DNA from 3 places in the Pseudomonas sp. LBUM1676 genome. Region 1 is predicted to be linked to each of the others. Evidence: riboswitches for the same ligand, from Rfam matches in the RefSeq annotation. Region 1 holds a riboswitch; each other region holds the start of a gene.
The links. A riboswitch is a leader RNA that binds a small molecule or an ion and turns the genes downstream of it on or off. The one in region 1 is predicted to bind cobalamin.

Region 1 (4,510 bases):
CCAGGCTGCCGGGTGTTCCATATCGAGGAAGTGCCCGGCGTTCGTGACGGTATGGAACCGGGACTGAGGGGCATGATTGGCGAACAGCCGGGCGTCTTGCGCCGAGGTGTATTCATCCCATTCGCCGTTGACAAACAGCAGCGGGATTTCGATCGCATCGGCACAGGCGACGTAGCAGTGGGTGTCCTGGGTCAGCACCTCGTGCACATGGAAATGCATCTGCCGGTATTCATGCTCCGCCAGGCTGCTGACATGGCGGTGATTAAAGCGTTTGAACAGCGAGGGCAGGTGCTTGCCAATCGTCCCGTTGATCAAGCGCCCGACATTGAGACGATCGCAGGCCTGGAGCACGTGCAGGCCGCGTTCCAGGTAATCGCGCATGGGCGTATTGATGCGCGCCGCGAAAGAACTGATAACCGCCCTCTCGATTCGTTGTGGCCGCTGGGCCAGCGCCACCAGGGTCGCCGCGCCGCCCCAGGAAAAGGACAGCACATGGTGCACACAAAAGTGCTCGATCAATTCCAGCAGAATCGCGGCCTCGTCTTCCTTACGGATCGGTTGGCCATGGAGGTTGTGTCGTTTCGACTGACCGGCATAGGGTTGATCGTAGAGGACCACATTGAATTGCGGCTGCAGGTAACGCACCGTCTGGGCAAAGGATGCGGTCGTTGCCAGCGAGCCGTTGACCAGAATGATGGTCTTGTCAGCGGCGGGGTTGAGATAGTGTTCGGTATAAATCTTGTATTTATCGCAAATCTCGACGATGGCGGTTTTCGGCATCATGTCATTTTCTTCCTTGAACCCATTGGACTGAGCGCACAGCGTGAGGGATGTCCACAGGACCCTATCGACACAGCAGTACGGGTGGAGCCGACAGCGAAGTGCCAGGTAAATACATTAAAAGCTCAAGGTGGTTTTCCAACGTCAACGCATAGGCCTCCTGGGGTTTAACCTGGCATCACGAGCAAGCGGCGACAGCGCGAGCGTGTTACGCAGGGCTCTGTGACCGATGAGTCACTGACTGACCAGAGGTTCAGAGTTAAGCAGGAATTTCCCGGTCTGCAAGCATGTGCAGCGCTTTGGTGCTGATTTACCTTCAACGCGCACCTGCACCCTGGAATCGGCACACGGGAAAAAATACTGGACCGTTAATCGCCATGATCGACTACCATGCCGGCCGCCGGTTTCCACATGGGATTAATAGGGAATCCGAGATGCCTGACACGGCATCAATCGGAACTGCCCCCGCAACTGTAGGTGCTGAGCCTGCTCCTGAACTGCCACTGGGATCGCTCCCGGGAAGGCTGGAGCCAGGCGACGACGCATCAGTCAGGAGACCTGCCGGCCAAGCAAATCACTAACCGGCGGGGTGTCCGGGAAGGACATCCTTGCGCCGTGCGTCACCTGCAGTGATCGCCACGCCATTGCTTTAACGGCAGCGTTCGATGATGTGTTTCCAGTCCGTGCCCCTGCTCCGAGTACGGTCAACTGGAGATCGCGCATGCTGCTGTCACGCCTCGTCACCCTCGTCACCGCCCTGGGTCTGTCCACCCTCGCCCATGCGACCCCGACCCACTATCCCCTGACTGTCGAGAACTGCGGCAGCACGCTGACCTTCGAGCAGGCACCGAGCCGAGCCGTGACCATCGGCCAGGCCGGCACCGAAATGCTCTACGCCATGGGGCTGGGCAACACGCTGGTCGGCACGTCACTGTGGTTCAACGATGTGCTGGCCAGGTACAAGACGGAGAACGAGCGGATCCAGCGCCTGGCCGATAACGAGCCGAGTTTCGAGGTGGTGATCGGCAAACGACCGCAGCTGGTGGCGGTGGAACTGGAGTGGATGGTCGGCCCGCAAGGCGTGGTCGGTACCCGCGAGCAGTTTCACGAGCTGAAGATCCCCACCTACCTGATGCCCTCCGACTGCGAAGCCAAGGACAATCTGGTCGGCGCCGACGGCACCCGGCTGGAGGCGTTTCGCATCGACAGTATTTACAAAAGCATCAGCCAGTTGGCGGCGATCTTCGATGTGCAGGACCGTGGCCAGCAGTTGAACGACGAGCTCAAGGCCAGCCTGGCCAAGTCGATCGACCTGGTGCAGAACAAGAACCTGAAGCACACCAGCGCGCTGTTCTGGTTCTCCAGCGCCACTCTGGATATCGACCCTTACGTCGCCGGGCACAAGGGCGTTCCCGACTTCATGCTCAACACCCTGGGCGTGCGCAACGTGGTGCAATCGGACGAAGAATGGCCGACCGTGGGCTGGGAAACCATCGCCAAGGCCAACCCGACTTTCCTCGTCATCGCGCGCATGGATCGGCGGCGCTTCCCTGCCGACGATCATCTGAAGAAGCTGGAATTCCTGCGCAGCGACCCGGTGACCCGTAACATGGACGCGGTGAAAAACAACCGCATCATCATCCTCGACGCCATGGCCATGCAGGCCAGCACCCGCATGTTCGACGGCCTTGAAACCCTGGCAACGGCCATCAACGGCTACGACCTGCCGCAATGACCGGGACGCTGATTCGCACGTTGCTGGCCGCGGTGACCCTGCTGCTGGCCGTCATTGCCGGTGTGGCCATTGGTGAAACGGCCATCGATCCGGGCGTGGTGTTCCAGGTGCTGGCCAACAAACTGTGGGCTGCCGGTCATGTCCTCGACCCGATCGACGAAGGCATCGTCTGGAATTACCGCCTGACCCGCGCCCTGGTGGCGGCGGCCTGCGGTGCGGGCCTGGCCACTTGCGGGGTGATCCTGCAATCACTGTTGCGCAACCCGCTGGCCGATCCCTACCTGCTCGGCATCTCTGCCGGCGCCTCGACCGGCGCGGTGCTGGTGGCGTTGCTGGGGCTGGGGGCGGGTCTGATTTCGCTGTCGGTCGGAGCCTTTGCCGGGGCTGTTGCCGCCTTCGCCGTGGTGGTGTTGCTGGCCCGTGCCAGCGGCTCGCCCGGTGGCACCTCGCAGATCATTCTCGCGGGGATTGCCGGGTCGCAGCTGTTCAATGCGCTCACGGCGTTCCTGATCACCAAGTCGGCCAGTTCCGAACAGGCCCGGGGCATCATGTTCTGGTTGCTGGGCAATCTCAGCGGGGTGCGCTGGCCGTCGGTGTGGCTGGCCGTCCCCGTGGCCGTGGCCGGTCTTGCCGTTTGCCTGTGGCATCGACGGGCACTGGACGCCTTCACCTTTGGCGCCGACTCGGCCGCCTCGCTCGGCATCCCGGTACGCCGCGTACAGTTTCTGTTGATCAGCTGCGCCGCCCTGGTGACCGCGGTGATGGTATCGATCGTCGGCTCCATCGGTTTCGTCGGGCTGGTGATTCCCCACGCCGTGCGGCTGTTGCTGGGCACCGGGCATGCGCGCCTGCTGCCGGCCAGTGCGCTGGGGGGTGCGGTGTTTCTGATCGCCGCCGATGTGCTCTCGCGGACACTGATCAAAGGCCAGGTGATCCCGGTCGGGGTCATCACTGCCTTGGTCGGTGCTCCGGTGTTCGCGTTGATCCTGATCGGCAGGAGGAATGCCCGATGACTGTTCTCACACCTGTAATCGGCGAATCCGTGCTCAGCTGTTCCGGCCTCGGGTTCCGGGTCCGCGACGCTGAATTGCTGCACGATATCCACCTGGACATCCGACGGGGAGAAACCCTGGGCATCGTCGGGCCCAACGGTTCGGGAAAATCCACGCTGCTCAAACTGCTGGCCGGCGTGCGTGTCCCGAGCCGGGGTGACATCCACCTCAACGGCCAGCACCTCAAGGCGCTGTCGCGGCGAACCATCGCGCAAACCCTGGCGGTGGTGGAGCAACAGGCCGACACGCTGGATGCCATCAACGTGTTCGATGCCGTGGCCCTGGGCCGAACGCCGTGGCTGTCGGCCTTGAGCCCGTGGTCGAACGAGGACGCTGCCATCGTCCGGCAGGCGCTGTGCGACGTTGATGCGATGCACCTGAAAAACCGCACCTGGCACAGCCTGTCCGGCGGTGAACGCCAGCGTGTGCACATCGCTCGCGCCCTGGCCCAACGCCCGCAGCTCCTGTTGCTGGACGAACCGACCAATCACCTGGACATCCAGCATCAGCTCGCCATTCTGAAAGTGGTACAGGCCCTGCCGGTGACGACAGTGATCGCCCTGCATGACCTGAACCAGGCGCTGAGCTGTGATCGTCTGGCGGTACTGGAACGGGGGCGGCTGGTGGCCCTTGGCAAACCGCTGGAGGTGCTGACCCCACAACGCTTGCAGGATACGTTTGGCGTGCACGCGCATTACCTGATCGATCCTTTCGACGGTGCGCAGGTTCTGCGATTTCGTTGCGTTTGACCTTGTCGCCGATGTTAGGCCATCGAGGCTGACGCATGGAAAGTCAGTGTTTACTAAGCGCGTGTAAGATAGCTGCTTTGTCGAAAAGCTGAGTTGAAATCTGCCTGGACGCTTTCAATCAACTGTTCCTCTAACAGCGTTGAGGCTGTTGGTAACTTGCTCGGTGCTCGATGCAAAACGATCTCGATCTCGGG
Region 2 (4,510 bases), 1.3 Mb from region 1:
GCCGGAATGCACCCGGGCGACATCCTGGCCCTTGGCATGGGCGCTCCTGATCAGTTCGATGATCTGTTCCAGGTGCAGTTCGGCGCTGTTGATCACGTGTTCGGCCTGGTGGCCTTCGAGCACGGCAGCGGGCACCAGGGAGCCGGCATAGATGATCACCGGGCAGCTGCGGATCAGCCGCTGGCCTTTGACGGTGATCAGTTCCGGGTCGCCGGGACCCGCGCCAATGAAATAGACAGTCATCGTCGGTTCCTGTGAAAAAAGGCTTGGCAAGGCTTCAGATGAAGATTGCTCATGATCGAGCAGGGGGTTATCGGGGATGTCAGGCAGCGCCAGCCAATGCCAGGGTCGCCTGGGCATATTTCTGTCGCGAGATCAGCAGTTTGACCGGGGCCTGGACCAGGTGTTCAGCCAGGGCCAGGGCAGCACTTTCCGCCACACCGTAGCAGCCGGTGCGTTCGAACGCGATGTCCGAATGATGGCTGAGTTGCGTGTGATAGCCGGCCAGTTGTGCGCTGCTGAAATACATAACCTCCAGCCCAAGCTGTTCGGCGAGTTCGATCAGGCCAGGTTCTTCGCGCTTGAGGTCGATACTGGCCAGGGCCTTGATCTGGTGCAGGCCGATCCTGTGCGCCTGTAGCGCCTGGTCGAGCAGCGCCCGCAGCGTGCTGACGGGGCAGCCGCGCTGGCAGCCCAGGCCGACCACCAGGGTCGGCGCTGTGCAGTCATCGGTCATGCGTGGTATTGGCCAGCGCTTTTGCGGCGGAACAACCAGGCGCTGATCAGGCCCAGGGCCAGCCAGAACGCCACGTTGGTCAGCTGCGAAGCGATTTTGAACTGCGCCTCGAGCGCTTCCGGTGCAAGCATCGAATGCACTTGCGGTTGCGGTGCGCCAATCACGTGGGGAACCGCGAGGATGGCGACGCCGAGGATCTTCATCAGCCAGTGACGGCTGAACACGATCAGGGCGATACCGACTGCGGTGGAAGCGGCAGTGCCGATCCACCAGATCTGCCGTTGCGTCAGGTCGGCCGCGGCGGTCCCCGGCAGTTCAGGCGGAAGGCCGAGGGTCGGCGCGAGCACGAAGGTCGCGTAACCGGCCAGACCCCACAGCAGGCCCTGTGAAGTCCTGGTCGGCGCGCGCAAGGTATAGAGACCGGCAAGCATCAGGGCGAAACCTACGGCCACCACCAGGTTGCCGCCGGTGGTCGACAGCACGCGCTGCCAGCCGTCTTCCGGCTCCCAGGCTTCGGCGTCGTGGGAGTGAGCGACGACAGCACCGGCGGCGTGCTCGTGAATTTCAACAGCGGCCGGCTCGGATTTTTCGTAGGTTTCCGCCTGCAGAATCAGTGGCGACACCCAGAAGCTTTGCAGCAGCGTCAGCAGCAGGGCAGCCAGCAGCCCGGTGAAACCTGCGGTTTGCGCGATACGCTTGATCATGTCGGCAGGTCTCAATGGCACGGGAACGCGGAGCTGTGACGGGTATCGTGGGCGGCATTGTGCACCGCTTCGATGTGCGAGAAACCGGCAAAATAGACCAGGCACGCGCCAAGGATCGACGCACAGGCGGCGGCGGTCAGGCGTTGGGTCAGGGTCGTGGTGGAGCTGGCGGTGCTCTTATCGGTGTTGCTGCCGGTGCTGCTGATGATCGACATGGCGCTTCCCTCTGGTCTGTCAGCGGGTGAATAGAGCGCATGGAAGATCCCTGCGGGCACGGGCACGCAGAGGTTCAAACAGCGCCCGCCCACCGCGGGTTTGTTATTCAGTGAGCGTGACGCTCACCTGATGTTGCGGGCCGGTCTCCGGGCTCGCGAGGGGCGCTGGCTTTCGCCTGGACCTGCAAGAATCACCTTCCCATGCCGTACGGCTGGCACAGTGGATCTGATTCTTCGCTCGCTTACCGTTGCGGGGGCAGCACCGGACTGACATGGCTTGGAGTAAAGCACATGATTCACCGGTTTCCCGTTTCACCCTGTGAAGGGCACCCGTAACAAGGCGTGTAGGAGAGCATGGGCGGGGGTTGGGCGTCAATTGGCATGGGTTCTCAACTTGACACCGGGGTGACTGCTTCGCGGGCAAGCCTCGCTCCTACAGAACATAGTCGCCCACAATGTATGTGATCGGCGCTATTGCTGTAGGAGCGAGGCTTGCCCGCGAAGGCGTCCTGTCTGTCTCCACAGATCTCTGCGCGGACATTGACCCGCCCCAAGACCATGCGTAGCCTTGCGCATTCGAGGTTCTTCGGCGTCTGCCGAAGCTAAGAAGGGAACGCGGTCGATGCCGCGGCTGCCCCCGCAACTGTGAACGGTGATGTTTCGCTGCCACGCCACTGCAAACCCTGTGCAACGGGTTCGCGGGAAGGCGCAGCGAACGCCAGTCGAACGACTGGCACACCGTCAGCCAGGAGACCTGCCTCGATACAGATTCTCACTACAACCGGGCGGGGTGATCCGGTGGCGGAACTCTTGCGCGCGCACCTGTCGCAGCGATTGTCGTCCCGTATGCCCGCCACCTTGCCAAAGGGCATCCGATGAAAACACTGGCCAAACTCCCCGTCACCATCGTTACCGGCTTCCTCGGCTCGGGCAAGACCACCTTGCTGCGGCACATGCTCGACAACGCTCAGGGTCGTCGCATCGCGGTGATCGTCAATGAGTTCGGCGAGCTGGGCATCGACGGCGAAATCCTTAAGCAGTGCTCCATCGGCTGCACCGAGGAAGAAGCCAACGGCCGCGTCTACGAACTGGCCAACGGCTGCCTGTGCTGCACCGTGCAGGAAGAATTCTTCCCGGTGATGCGCGAACTGGTGGCCCGCCGCGGTGACCTCGATCACATTCTCATCGAAACCTCGGGCCTGGCCCTGCCAAAACCGCTGGTGCAAGCCTTCCAGTGGCCGGAAATCCGCAGCGCCTGCACCGTCGACGCCGTCATCACCGTGGTTGACAGCCCGGCCGTTGCCGCCGGCACCTTCGCCGCGTTCCCGGATCAGGTCGATGCCCAGCGCAAACTCGACCCGAACCTGGACCACGAATCGCCGCTGCACGAACTGTTCGCCGATCAACTGGCCAGCGCCGACCTGGTGATCCTCAACAAGGCCGACCTGATCAGCCCTGAAGACCTGGCCCGTGTGCGCCTGGAAGTCGCCGAAGAACTGCCGCCGGCGGTGAAAGTCATCGAAGCCAGCAGCGGTCGTTTGCCCCTGGAGGTGCTGATCGGTCTCGGCGCCGGCTCCGAAGAGCATATCGACCGCCGTCACAGCCATCACGATCACCACCATGAAGGCGAGGACGACCACGACCACGACCACGACGCCTTCGACTCGATCTCCATCGAACTGCCGCAAGCCGACGAAAGCCTGCTGCTGGATGCCCTGACCCAACTGGTAGTCCAGCATGGCATCCTGCGCGTCAAAGGCTTCGCAGCGATCCCGAACAAGCCGATGCGCCTGCTGATCCAGGGCGTGGGGACTCGATTCGACAAACATTTCGACCGTCAGTGGGGTGTCGATGAAGCGCGCACCACGCGTCTGGTGTTGATCGGCCAGGAACTGGATGCCGCCTTGCTCGAAGCGCAATTGCGCGCCGCGCTCAGCGTTTAAGCCATGCACCTGCTCAGGACCCAGCCCGGCGGTTTCGTGTCGGATGACAACATTGCCGACCTTGGACAAACCCCCGCCGAGCTGGTGATCCTGTGCAGCGGCGACTCCAGCCTGGCGCTGCTCGCCGAAGCGGCGCAGCAGTTACCCGACGATTACCCGAGCGTGCGCCTGGCCAACCCGATGCAGGTGCAGAATCACGCCTCGGTCGACCTGTATGTCGACCAGGTGCTGCGTCATGCCAAGGTCATCCTGATTTCATTGCATGGCGGCATCGCCTATTGGCGTTACGGCGTCGAGCAGTTGGTGGCACTGTCCGAGCGCGGTGTGCAACTGATCCTGGTGCCGGGCGACGATCGTCCGGATCCGGAACTCAGCGACTTGAGCACCGTGGTTGCCGAGGACCGCGACCGGCTTTGGCATTACCTTCGCCAGGGCGGCATGGCCAATGCCCTCGACCTGTTCCGCTGCCTGGCCAATCGTTGGCTGGATCGCGATTACGCCTGGGCCGAGCCGCAAATCCTGCCGCGCACCGCGATTTACCACCCGCAACATAGCCCCGCAGCCCTGAAAGACTGGCAAGCCGACTGGCAGATCGACCAGCCGGTGGCGGCGGTGCTGTTTTACCGCTCGCATCTGCAGGCGGCGAATACCGCTTTCATCGATGTTTTCTGCCAGCGTCTGCAGGCGGCGGGCCTTAACCCGTTGCCGATAGCCGTGGCCAGCCTGAAAGAGCCCGGCTGCCTGACCGTGGTCGAATACCTGCTGGATGAAGTCGCGGCCTGCGTGATTCTCAACACCACCGGTTTCGCTCAGTCCAGCCCCGAAGCACCGCATTTGCGACCGTTTCGCCGCAACATTCCCGTGATCCAGGCGATCTGCGCGCAAGACAACGAACCCGGTTGGCGCGCCAGC
Region 3 (4,510 bases), 2.5 Mb from region 1:
GGTCAGCGGCACGACCGCGATCACCCACGCGGTGACACCGTGACTGCGCCAGCCGCGACCTTCGCCATTGAAACGTTGCTCGATGCGGTCGGCAAAACGGCCGAACGCCACCAGCGGATGCCAGCGCCTGGGTTCACCCAGTAGCGCGTCCAGCGCAACCGCGGCGACACTCAACAACGCCACACTCATTGACTCACTCCCCAATAATTTTCATACAGCAATTCACCCAGCGGACGCGCCTGCGCCCAGCCTTCGAGTGCCAGCATCGGTGCCGGGTAGAATTCCTTCACCGGGCCCAGGCACAGCACGGCCAGCGGCTTGGCGCCGGCGGGCATCTGCAGCAAGTCGGCCAGGGCCTGCGGCTCGAACAACGAAACCCAGCCCATGCCCAGCCCTTCGGCACGGGAGGCCAGCCACAGGTTCTGGATCGCACAGGACAAGGACGCCATGTCCATTTCCGGCAAGGTGCGGCGGCCGAAGATGTGGCGCTCGCGATCATCCATCAGCGCGGCGACCAGCACTTCGGCGCAGTCGCTGATGCCTTCGACCTTGAGTTTCATGAATTCGTCGCTGCGCTCGCCGAGGGCTTCGGCGGTGCGGATTCGCTCCTCTTCCACCAACTGCTGGATCTTGCCGCGCAGGCTGCGGTCGCTGATGCGCAGGAAGCGCCAGGGCTGCATCAGGCCCACGCTCGGGGCCTGATGCGCGGCTTCGAGCAGGCGTCGCAATAATTCGGGCTCGACGGTGCCGCCGCTGAAGTGGCGCATGTCGCGGCGTTCGGCGATGGCTCGATAAATCGCTTCGCGTTCGGCCTTGGAAAATGCGTTATCGGTCATGGCCTCTTCGCGAGCAGGCTCGCTCCCACATTTGAAGGTGTGCGGCCAGAAGAAATGCGATCCCCTGTGGGAGCGAGCCTGCTCGCGAAGGCAGCCTTACGGTCAGGCGCAAACAACGCGGCAACCGCCAATGGATTCGACGGAAAATAAAAATGCACATAAGAGGCCGTCATCCGCCCCTGACGATAAACCGCCTCCGCCCCACGCCCGCCATTCGGGCTCAGCCCACGGGCAATCGGCTCAAGCCCGGTAGTGGTCAGCGAATGATGATAGGTGTGCCCGCGCAACAAACCTTCCGGCAGCTCCACCGTTTGCAACGCCAATGCAGCCAGACGCTTCTGCATCACCGCATCCCCGGGCAGCAAACCGACCAATTCGGCACGAGTGCCCTCGACATCGGTCAGCGAATCGAGCAGATACAGCATGCCGCCACACTCGGCCAATAATGGTTTGCCGGCCGCATGGTGCGCGCGAATCCCATCGAGCATCGATGTGTTCTTTGCCAGCGCCACATGGTGCAATTCCGGATAGCCTCCCGGCAGGTAAAGACTGTCCGCTTCCGGCAACCCGGCGTCACGGATCGGCGAGAAAAACAGCAGCTCGGCGCCCATGGCCCGCAGCAGGTCCAGGCTCGCGCCATAGGTGAAGGCAAAGGCTTCGTCACGGGCCACGGCGATGCGCACGCCAGCCAACAAGGGTTCGGCGGCGATCACTTCAGGAGCGGCGAATGCCACGGGCGGCGGCAGCGCAACATCGCAACTGTTGGCCAGTGATTCGGCTGCCGCGTCGAGACGCAGATCCAGATCATTGAGCTCGCTGGCCTGAACCAGCCCCAAGTGCCGACTCGGCAATTCGATCCCGGTTTCCCGGGACAAGGCGCCATACCAGCGCAGGCCTTCCGTCAGGCTGCCTTCGAGCAATTGCGCATGGCGCAATGTGCCCACGCGGTTAGCCAGGACACCGGCAAACGGCAAGTCCGGCTGATAGCGCGCCAGCCCCAGGGCCAGTGCGCCAAAGGTCTGGGCCATCGCGGTACCATCGATCACACCCAGCACCGGCACACCGAAGTGCCGCGCCAGATCGGCGCTGGACGGCGTACCATCGAACAGCCCCATCACGCCCTCGATCAGGATCAGGTCGGCAACAGCTGCGGCTTCCCACAACAGTCGGCGACTTTCCTGTTCGCCGACCATCCACATGTCCAGTTGATACACCGGCGCACCACTGGCGCGCTCGAGAATCATCGGGTCGAGAAAATCCGGGCCGCACTTGAAGACCCGCACCTTGCGCCCCTGATTACGATGCAAGCGGGCCAGCGCGGCGGTGACGGTGGTCTTGCCCTGGCCGGAGGCCGGCGCGGCAATCAATACCGCCGGGCAATAACGTAGTTGCGTCACAGCTCGACGCCTTTTTGTGCCTTGATACCGGCCTGGAACGCGTGCTTGATCACACCCATTTCGGTGACGGTGTCGGCCAGTTCGATCATCTCCGGCTTGGCGCCTCGACCGGTGACCACCACGTGCTGCATCGGCGGACGCGCCTGCAAATCACTGAGCACCTGATCCAGATCGAGATAACCGTGCTTGAGGGCGATGTTCAATTCATCGAGCACCACCAGACCGATGGACGGATCGCTCAACAGTTCGCGGGAGACTGCCCAGGCGGCTTCGGCGGCAGCGATATCACGCTGGCGATCCTGGGTTTCCCAGGTGAAGCCCTCCCCCATCACATGAAACCGCACCTGTTCCGGGAAGCGGCGGAAGAACAGTTCTTCGCCGGTGCTGTTGCGACCCTTGATGAACTGCACCACGCCACACTGCATGCCATGGCCCAGGGAGCGGGCGAGCATGCCAAAAGCCGAGCTGCTCTTGCCTTTGCCGTTGCCGGTCAACACCAGCAGCAGGCCGCATTCGTTCGGGGAATTGGCGATGCGTTCATCGATCACGGCTTTTTTGCGCAGCATGCGCGCCAGGTGACGTTCGTCACGATCGGGAGTATCAGTCATGGGGGAGCTCTCCGTTGGGGCTGGATAACGGCGGGCAGGCACAAGAATAGACGGCAAGAAGCCTGGCATCGCCCACCGTGATGCCGCTGGATGGATCAGGCCGGTCTCCGGGCTCATGAGCGGCGCTGGCCTGACTGCGCGCCTTCCCATGTCGATAATCAACACAGTGGCTCAATGCACAGCCTTTACTCATTTACCGTTGCGGGGGCAGCGTCGGGATCATGACTCTTCGTCGCTTGAAGAGCATCACTCACCGACTTCCCTGTTTCACTCTGTCGGCCATGGCCACAGAGCACCTGAAACAAGCCGCGAAGGTTAGAGGGTTGGGGGTGGAGCGTCAATTGAAGACGGGGCCTGCTCAAGCAATTCAGTGCCGTCGATCAATTATCTGACGCCAATCCAGAACTGCAGGACATGGTCGACGACCTGCAAAAGGAAAACAGCTGCGCCGTGGCCTGGTATTTCCCCTACGCCTAGCGCAAGTTGCGCAACGAAGGCGGCCACTATCACCCCGGCACCGTCGTCCTGTTCAAGGAAGCCCGCGGCTGACCGGTTGAACCATCGCACCTGCAAGCTTCTCTATGATTGTATCTACGCATTCATAGGGAAGATCAGCATGCGCAAGCCCCAGCTCGTTCTCGTCATCGCGCTCGCCGGAGGGCTCGCCGCCTGCGGTGAAACCTCCAGCCTGCAAGTCATGGACGGCACCGGACCGCAGCCCAAGCTGCCAGAACCGAACAAGACCCTGATCCCGACGGTGAACATTGCCCCGGCGATCGGCTGGCCGGACGGTGCGAAACCAACCGCTGCGACCGGAACCCAGGTCGCCGCCTTCGCCGAAGGTCTCGATCACCCGCGCTGGCTTTATGTATTGCCCAACGGCGACGTGCTGGTCGCCGAAACCAATGCGCCACCCAAACCCGATGACGGCAAAGGCATCAAAGGCTGGGTCATGAAGAAAGTCATGGGCCGGGCCGGTGCAGGGGTACCCAGCCCGAACCGCATCACACTGTTGCGAGACAAGGACCACGACGGCATCGCCGAAACCCGCACGGTGTTTCTGGAAAACCTGAACTCGCCGTTCGGCATGACGCTGGTCGGTAATGATTTGTACGTCGCCGATACGGACCGCCTGCTGCGCTTCCACTATGCAGAGGGCGATACGGCGATCAAGTCGCAGCCGATCAAAGTCGTCGATCTGCCGGGCGGCACGCTGAATCATCACTGGACCAAGAACGTTATCGCCAGCAAGGACGGGAACAAGCTGTACGTAACGGTCGGGTCCAACAGCAACGTCGGCGAAAACGGCATGGATCAGGAAGAAGGTCGCGCGGCGATCTGGGAAGTGGATCGGGCCACCGGCAACCATCGGATCTTCGCTTCGGGGATCCGCAATCCCAACGGCCTCGCCTGGGAACCGCAGAGCGGTGCGCTGTGGACGGCCGTCAATGAGCGGGATGAAATCGGCAGCGACCTGGTGCCGGATTACATCACCTCCGTGAAAGACGGCGGGTTCTATGGCTGGCCCTACAGCTATTACGGGCAGCATGTCGATGTGCGCGTGACGCCGCAGAATCCGGACCTGGTGGCCAAGGCCATTGCGCCGGACTACGCCGTCGGCCCGCATACGGCATCGCTGGGCCTGACCTTTGCCGAAGGCAACAACCTG

Region 2: another riboswitch for cobalamin. It lies ahead of ACA041_RS17690 (CbtB domain-containing protein); the one in region 1 lies ahead of ACA041_RS11740 (ABC transporter substrate-binding protein).
Region 3: another riboswitch for cobalamin. It lies ahead of cobO (cob(I)yrinic acid a,c-diamide adenosyltransferase); the one in region 1 lies ahead of ACA041_RS11740 (ABC transporter substrate-binding protein).

What each region holds. Positions count from the first base shown of each region.
Region 1 covers NZ_CP166777.1:2,486,529-2,491,038, reverse strand. Annotated here, with positions in the region: gene ACA041_RS11745 (alpha/beta fold hydrolase) at 1-783, opposite strand, end outside; cobalamin riboswitch at 1,165-1,360, shown strand; gene ACA041_RS11740 (ABC transporter substrate-binding protein) at 1,502-2,515, shown strand; gene ACA041_RS11735 (FecCD family ABC transporter permease) at 2,524-3,528, shown strand; gene ACA041_RS11730 (ABC transporter ATP-binding protein) at 3,525-4,316, shown strand; gene ACA041_RS11725 (LysR substrate-binding domain-containing protein) at 4,370-4,510, opposite strand, start outside.
Region 2 covers NZ_CP166777.1:3,828,370-3,832,879, reverse strand. Annotated here, with positions in the region: gene cobM (precorrin-4 C(11)-methyltransferase) at 1-243, opposite strand, end outside; gene ACA041_RS17700 (cobalamin biosynthesis protein) at 323-736, opposite strand; gene ACA041_RS17695 (CbtA family protein) at 733-1,440, opposite strand; gene ACA041_RS17690 (CbtB domain-containing protein) at 1,452-1,655, opposite strand; cobalamin riboswitch at 1,777-2,004, opposite strand; cobalamin riboswitch at 2,218-2,431, shown strand; gene cobW (cobalamin biosynthesis protein CobW) at 2,531-3,598, shown strand; gene cobN (cobaltochelatase subunit CobN) at 3,602-4,510, shown strand, end outside.
Region 3 covers NZ_CP166777.1:4,952,674-4,957,183, forward strand. Annotated here, with positions in the region: gene cbiB (adenosylcobinamide-phosphate synthase CbiB) at 1-189, opposite strand, end outside; gene bluB (5,6-dimethylbenzimidazole synthase) at 186-836, opposite strand; gene ACA041_RS22790 (cobyrinic acid a,c-diamide synthase CobB) at 833-2,233, opposite strand; gene cobO (cob(I)yrinic acid a,c-diamide adenosyltransferase) at 2,230-2,841, opposite strand; cobalamin riboswitch at 2,923-3,156, opposite strand; gene ACA041_RS22800 (PQQ-dependent sugar dehydrogenase) at 3,458-4,510, shown strand, end outside.